Linked DNA regions of Desulfofalx alkaliphila DSM 12257. Each later gene encodes a partner of the first gene's protein in a complex. Links are inferred from orthologs where the notes say so. Each region holds a gene or a part of one and is shown in the gene's direction. Other genes may lie near its edges.

The links.
Region 2: the proteins of accD (region 1) and accC are in contact, whole or in part, in a solved structure (PDB 8UXZ), measured with the Escherichia coli proteins. The link is inferred for Desulfofalx alkaliphila DSM 12257 from one-to-one orthologs.

The regions. Positions count from the first base shown.
Region 1 is NZ_JONT01000001.1:297,142-300,619, forward strand. Bases 1-2,929 are described here. They hold accD (acetyl-CoA carboxylase, carboxyltransferase subunit beta), read left to right. Parts: upstream 1-1,003; coding sequence 1,004-1,855; downstream 1,856-2,929. Other genes in these bases: BR02_RS0101505 (DNA polymerase III subunit alpha), read left to right, coding at 1-304; mtrB (trp RNA-binding attenuation protein MtrB), read left to right, coding at 392-625; BR02_RS0101515 (glutamate decarboxylase), read left to right, coding at 791-973; BR02_RS0101525 (acetyl-CoA carboxylase carboxyltransferase subunit alpha), read left to right, coding at 1,858-2,808; pfkA (6-phosphofructokinase), read left to right, coding at 2,820-2,929. In the rest of the region: more of pfkA, read left to right, coding at 2,930-3,478.
Region 2 is NZ_JONT01000007.1:107,899-111,305, reverse strand. The notes cover bases 1-2,859. They hold accC (acetyl-CoA carboxylase biotin carboxylase subunit), read left to right. Parts: upstream 1-677; coding sequence 678-2,042; downstream 2,043-2,859. Other genes in these bases: amaP (alkaline shock response membrane anchor protein AmaP), read left to right, coding at 2,602-2,859; BR02_RS0105155 (Asp23/Gls24 family envelope stress response protein), read left to right, coding at 2,124-2,534; accB (acetyl-CoA carboxylase biotin carboxyl carrier protein), read left to right, coding at 1-664. Outside these bases: more of amaP, read left to right, coding at 2,860-3,138; BR02_RS0105145 (DUF2273 domain-containing protein), read left to right, coding at 3,156-3,377. UniProt on the Escherichia coli protein: This protein is a component of the acetyl coenzyme A carboxylase complex; first, biotin carboxylase catalyzes the carboxylation of the carrier protein and then the transcarboxylase transfers the carboxyl group to form malonyl-CoA.

The DNA.
Region 1 (3,478 bases):
AAGACTGGAAAAACCCGACCGGCAATTGGAAAGTTTGATTTTGCAAGAAGCAAGAAAAAACCCCGGTGAGCAGCAGGTGGTAATCTATTACAGCAGTACAAAAACCACCAAAGCGCTGCCCGAAGAAAATAAAGTAAAGGTGCCGGGGCCCCTGCTTCATTGGTTTGAGGAAAAACTGGGCAAAGAAAATGTGAGAATAAAGTGGAAACCCCTTAAAAGAAAGGGCTATGGCTCAGTCCCAACAAATGATAGAATAAATGATGACATTATAAACGAAGGTTTTCGTTCGCTGCTGGACTTTTAAAGTAGGATGGCAAGGAATTATTAATACTTGTAACCCCAATAACTTTATGGTAGTATGTTTGCTAAATAAAGGAAAAAGGTGATTAAAATGATAGATAAACAACAGGCAATAACAGGAGAATATATAGTGATAAGAGCGCTGGAAAACGGTGTGACCATAATTGGTCTTACGCGGGGCAGAGATACAAAATTTCACCACACCGAAAAATTAGATAAGGACGAAATTATGATAGCACAGTTTACAGAACACACATCGGCCATAAAAATTAGAGGACAGGTTGAATTGCTGACCAAGCATGGTCGGGTACAAAACAAGGGGTGATTATTTGTGTAGTATCCAGAGTTGTTGCTCTGGATATACTTATTTTATACTATTTTGGACGGTGTTATGGGACTTTTCTTTCACTAAAAAAAGGATTGAACAATGTTATGTAGAAAAAAACAATTGACGTTTGAAGAAGTAGGGGGGGCGTCAATATTGTGGAAAGTGGTTTATATTGCACAAAATAAGGCAGAAACAGAAAGATTACAAAAAAAACTAACTGAAGAAGGTTTTCTTATTAAAGTTAAACCATTAGGTTCAAACGCTGACGGCGGGGCTAGTTCATGTGAAATATTAGTTCTTGCGTCAGAGGTAGATGAGGCAATGGAAGTGATTAATTCTTTCTAGTTTTTGCAAACTTAGGGAGAGGTGTAAAACTTGGTTTTAGAATTTTTCCGCAAGCAAAAATATGTTACGGTGAAGCCGGAAAAAGAAAAAAGAGATATTCCAGAGGGGCTGTGGGTCAAATGTACCCGCTGCAGTGAAATACTATACATTAAAGAGCTTGGTAAAAATTATAAAGTATGTCAAAAATGCAATTTTCACTTTCGGGTCAGTGCCTACGAACGTATTGATATGACCTTGGACGCAGGCAGCTTTGTGGAATATGACAGCCAATTGGTTTCCGGCAATCCCTTGCAATTTCCCGGCTACCCGGAAAAGCTGGAAAAGGCAATGCAAACAACAGGTTTAAAAGAGGCGGTGGTTACCGGGGAGGGAACCATCCATGGCTACCCTGTGGTGTTGGCGGTGATGGATGCAAATTTCATCATGGGCAGTATGGGTTCAGTTGTTGGTGAAAAAATAACCAGGGCAGTTGAGGCTGCCATAGAGAAAAAATCCCCATTAATTATTTTTTCCACATCTGGCGGCGCCCGCATGCAAGAGGGTATTCTTTCATTGATGCAAATGGCAAAGACTACGGCAGCCCTGGCAAAATTAGATGAGGCCGGGCTCTTGTATATAACCGTTCTTACCGATCCCACCACCGGTGGAGTAACTGCCAGCTTTGCCTCCCTGGGGGACATAATTATTGCCGAGCCCGGTGCCCTGATTGGATTTACCGGCCCCAGGGTCATTGAGCAGACCATCAAGCAAAAGTTACCTGAAGGCTTTCAACGGGCTGAATTTGTGCGTCAACATGGTTTTGTGGACCTGATTGTATCCCGTAATAATATGAAACAAACCTTAACAAACATCATTTCTTTACACGTTGCGGGGGGTGAGTAAAGGTGCCGGCACTGTTAGAATTTGAAAAACCCATTGTTGAGCTGGAAACTAAAATTAACGAACTAAAGGCCTTTGCAGCGGAAAAAGATATAGACTTAAGCAATGAAATTGACACGCTGGAGAAACGGGCCCGTGAATTAAAACAAAACATTTATGGCAACCTTACCCCCTGGCAAAAGGTACAGATAGCCCGTCACCCTGAACGACCCAATGCGCTGGATTATATAAAATTATTAATCACTGACTTTATTACCCTAAGCGGCGACCGCTTATATGGCGATGATCCGGCTGTGGTTGGTGGTATTGGTCGGTTTGACGGTCAACCGGTTACGGTAATAGCCCACCTAAAGGGAAAGGACACTAAACAAAACGTAGCCTGTAACTTTGGTATGGCCCACCCCGAGGGCTACCGTAAAGCCATTAGATTAATGAAACAGGCGGAAAAATTTAAACGGCCTGTTATTTGTCTTGTTGACACCCCCGGTGCATACTGTGGCATGGGGGCGGAGGAGCGGGGCCAGGGTGAGGCCATCGCCCGTTCTTTAATGGAAATGTCTACCTTAAAAATTCCTTTAATATCTGTTATTATCGGTGAAGGTGGCAGCGGCGGTGCCTTGGCCTTTAGTGTGTCAGACCGCATACTAATGCAAGAACACGCAATATTTTCCGTTAGCACCCCTGAGGCCTGTGCCAGCATTTTATGGAAGGACGGCACCAAAGCCCAGCAAGCTGCTGCGGCATTGCGACTTACCGCCCAGGACTTGTTAGATCTGGAAGTAACCGATGAAATCATTGCTGAGCCCTTGGGCGGTGCCCACCGCAATGCTGAGGAGGCGGCAAAGCTGATGGCCAAAAGTATTAGAAAACACCTGGGGCAGTTAAAAGAGATTGCAAGTGAAACTTTGGTGGATCATAGATATAAAAAATTTAGGGCCATGGGCAAAATGGGATAGGGGGTAGTGATGTGCAGAGAATAGCGCTGATGACCAGTGGCGGGGATGCACCGGGCATGAACTCCGCCGTTAGGGCTGTAGTAAGAAAGGCTATTTACCATGGAATAGAAGTGATAGGTATTAACCGGGGTTTTAGCGGTTTTATAGATGGCGACCTGTGGCCGATGAGTTTGGGCTCGGTGGCTGATATTATCCATCGGGGTGGCACCATAATGCACACAGCCCGTTCAGAGGATTTTACCACTGCTGAAGGCAGGGCCAGGGCCTACGAAAACGTAGGCCGTTTTGGCATTCAAGGCCTGGTGGTCATAGGTGGGGACGGTTCCTTTAAGGGAGCCAAGCTATTTCACCAAGAGCATAACTTACCGGTGGTAGGAGTACCGGGCACCATTGACAACGATATACCGGGCACAGACTATACCATTGGTTTTGATACCGCCTTAAATAACGTGGTGGATGCCATAAATAAAATTAGAGACACCGCCACCTCCCATGAGAGAACATTTGTCATTGAAGTGATGGGTCGTGATGCAGGATTCATTGCTTTAAATGCCGGTTTGGCAGGTGGTGCGGAATCAATAATTATTCCCGAGGTACCCTTCGATATAAAAGAAATTTGCAATAAGCTGCTGCGCGGGGTTAAAAGGGGTAAACTGCACAGTATTATTTT
Region 2 (3,407 bases), on another replicon or contig:
AGAAGATGTCATTTCCTATGCCCTCTTTCCGCAAATAGCAAGGAGATTCTTCCAGGCCAGGGCACGGGGAGAGCTGGGAACCAGGTATAAGGCGGAAATAGAAAGAATTAAGCAAAGTAATAACAAAAAAGATAAAAGCGATGGAAAAACCAAAGGCTTCGAGGAGGCTGGCAAAGTGAATCTAAAAGAATTAAAAGAGTTAATTGAAATTCTAAACGAAACAGATATAAATGAAATATCATTGGAAAGTGACGGCATGAAGGTGTCCATTAAAAAGGGAAACGGCCCCGGTGCAGTGGTAACAGCTCCGGAGATAACTGACTCACCGGCGGTGGAAAAACCAAAGGCAGTGGAAGCTACGCCGGCAGCGGCTCCTGCTCCTTCTCCCACACCCCCACAAAAACCCGTAGCGGAGGGCGAGGATATTGAAACAGTTACTGCGCCCATGGTGGGAACTTTTTATCGGGCATCGGCACCGGATGCAGAACCCTTTGTGGAATTGGGCCAAAGGGTGGAAGTGGGGCAAACCTTGTGTATTGTGGAAGCAATGAAGTTAATGAATGAGATAGAGGCAGAGTTTGCCGGTGAGATAGTAGATATTTTGGTGGAAAACGGTCAACCGGTGGAATACGGACAACCGATGTTTTTAATCAGAAAAGGGTAAGTAAGGAGTAAGCATGTTTAAGAAAATATTAATAGCTAACCGTGGAGAAATTGCATTAAGAATACTTCGGGCCTGCCGGGAAATGGGCATTAGAACGGTTATGGTATATTCCGAAGCCGATGCCGACAGTTTACCGGTTCGTATTGCCGATGAGGCCTACTGTATCGGCCCGGCGCCTTCAGCAAAGAGCTACTTAAATATAGCTAACATTATCAGTGTGTCTGAGCTGTCAGGTGCAGAGGCCATTCACCCCGGTTTTGGTTTTTTATCAGAAAATGCTAACTTCGCCGATATATGTGAGAACTGCGGTATAACTTTCATTGGTCCATCGGCGGACGCCATCGAAAGGATGGGCAACAAGGCACTGGCCCGCCAAACAATGATAGAGGCCGGGGTGCCGGTGGTGCCCGGTTCAGAGGGCGTAGTGCGGGATATGGATCATGCGGTGGAAATAGGTGAACAAATCGGCTACCCGGTACTTATTAAGGCCTCTGCAGGCGGCGGTGGCCGGGGAATGCGGGTGGCCCATAACCGCGAAGACTTAGTTAAGTCTATTGCAGCGGCCCAAAACGAAGCCCAGGCTGCCTTTGGCGATGATGCTGTTTATCTTGAAAAATATGTTGAGCAGCCCCGCCATATTGAGTTTCAAATACTTGGGGATAAATATGGCAACATTGTTAACCTGGGTGAGAGGGATTGCTCCATTCAGCGCCGCAATCAAAAGTTATTAGAAGAAGCACCATCTGTGGCTTTGACACCGTCACTGCGCAAAAAGATGGGTGAGATGGCAGTGAAGGCGGCCCAGGCGGTAAATTATTATAATGCGGGCACCGTTGAGTTTTTGCTGGACAAACACAACAACTTCTATTTTATTGAAATGAATACCCGTATCCAGGTGGAACACCCGGTAACGGAAATGGTTACAGGTATTGATTTAATAAAGGAACAGATACGCATTGCTGCCGGTGAGTCCCTGGGATATAAGCAAAGCGATATTAAAATTCGCGGTTGGGCAATAGAATGCCGCATCAACGCAGAGGATGCTGCTAATAACTTTATGCCCACCCCAGGCACCATTACCACCTATCTGCCGCCCGGTGGGCCCTGGGTACGTATGGACAGCGCCGTTTATCCGGGCTACCAAGTACCGCCCTTTTATGACTCCATGATAGGTAAACTGATAGTGTGGGGCAATGACCGCCAAGAGGCAATTGGCCGTATGGAAAGGGCACTGAAGGAAATGGTCATTGAAGGGGTGCCCACAACAGCCGCTTTTCAGCAGCGAATTTTGGGCAATGCCTTCTATCGTCGGGGCGAAGTATATACCAACTTTATCCAACGGCGCATTCTGCCTGAAGAAGATCTAATGTTGCGGTAGTTGGTATAGTTTGGTATAATTACTTGTACTTAATTACTTGTGTCTTGTTTAACCGGCAAACTATTTTCTGGAGGTGTCGCGGTGCAAAACAATAGTACTAAAGATATCTATGTTCACGATCAGCAAAACGCCTTGGGTTCTATCCGGGTGGCTGACGACGTGGTGGGCATTATAGCGGGATTGGCCGCCACTGAAATTCCCGGCGTTGCAGGTATGAGTGGCGGAATTGGCGGCGGCATTGCTGAAATGCTAGGCCGCAAAAACCTGTCCAAAGGTGTAAAGGTTGAAGTCGGTGAGCGTGAAGCTGCGGTAGATCTGCATGTAATTGTTGAATTTGGTGTGCGCATCCCGGAGGTGGCAGCCAGTATTCAGACAAATGTTAAGCATGCTATTGAGGGTATGACCGGTCTAAAGGTGGTAGAGGTAAACATCCATATCCGCGGTGTGGTTTTTCCCGATGAAAAAGGGGAGGAAAACGCCAGAGTTCGCTAAGTACATGGAAACCCGGGGCTTAAGCCGCGGGTTTTGGTTTTATTATTTTTTATTCAGGAGGTATGGTATGGGTTTTCTCGATAGGGTTTTACTGGGATTATACACCTTAGCTATCATCATACTGCTGCTGCTGGCGGTGACCGCTTTCACCGGTTGGTGGCTGCAACCCTTGGATGCTATGCTGTATGCCCCCTATGGTGCTGGGGATAATATAATATTATGGTTAATTATCGGTGTGCTTTTGTTGGTAAGCCTAAGATTGTTTTACGTTAGCTTGGTGGGAAGCCGGGAAAAGCGGGCGGTGGTACACGAGTTTACCTTAGGACAATTGCGCATTACCATTCCTGCCATTGAAGGGTTGGTAAAAAAGGCTGCTTTTCAGATAGACGGAGTGCGGGAGGTAAAACCAAGGATAAACACCGTTAAAGACGGAGTCAGTGTCTTTGTTAAAGTAACGGTGGCTCCGGACATAAATATACCGGAAACTTCCAAGCAAATTCAGCAGCGAATAAAGGATTATCTTCTAGAAATAACAGGAATATCGGTGCATAATGTCAAAGTAATGGTAGAAAATATCTCCACCAACAAGCCCCGGGTGGAGTAGTGTAAAGAGGTGTTATGATGAATTTTAAGTATTTATTACAAGAAATATTAGAATACCACCGGGGTAAGGCATTGGGGGTTTTACTGGGGCTAGTCTTTGGTTGGTTTGCCATCAAATACGGCTTTTTTAAAGCCCTTTTTGTGGCCTTTTGCATAGGGGCAGGCTTTTTTATAGGAAAGCGCATTGATGAGCGAGAGGATATAGCCCAAATTTTTGACCGTTTATTTAAAGACCGATAAATATAACACCCATATGGGTAAGATATAATT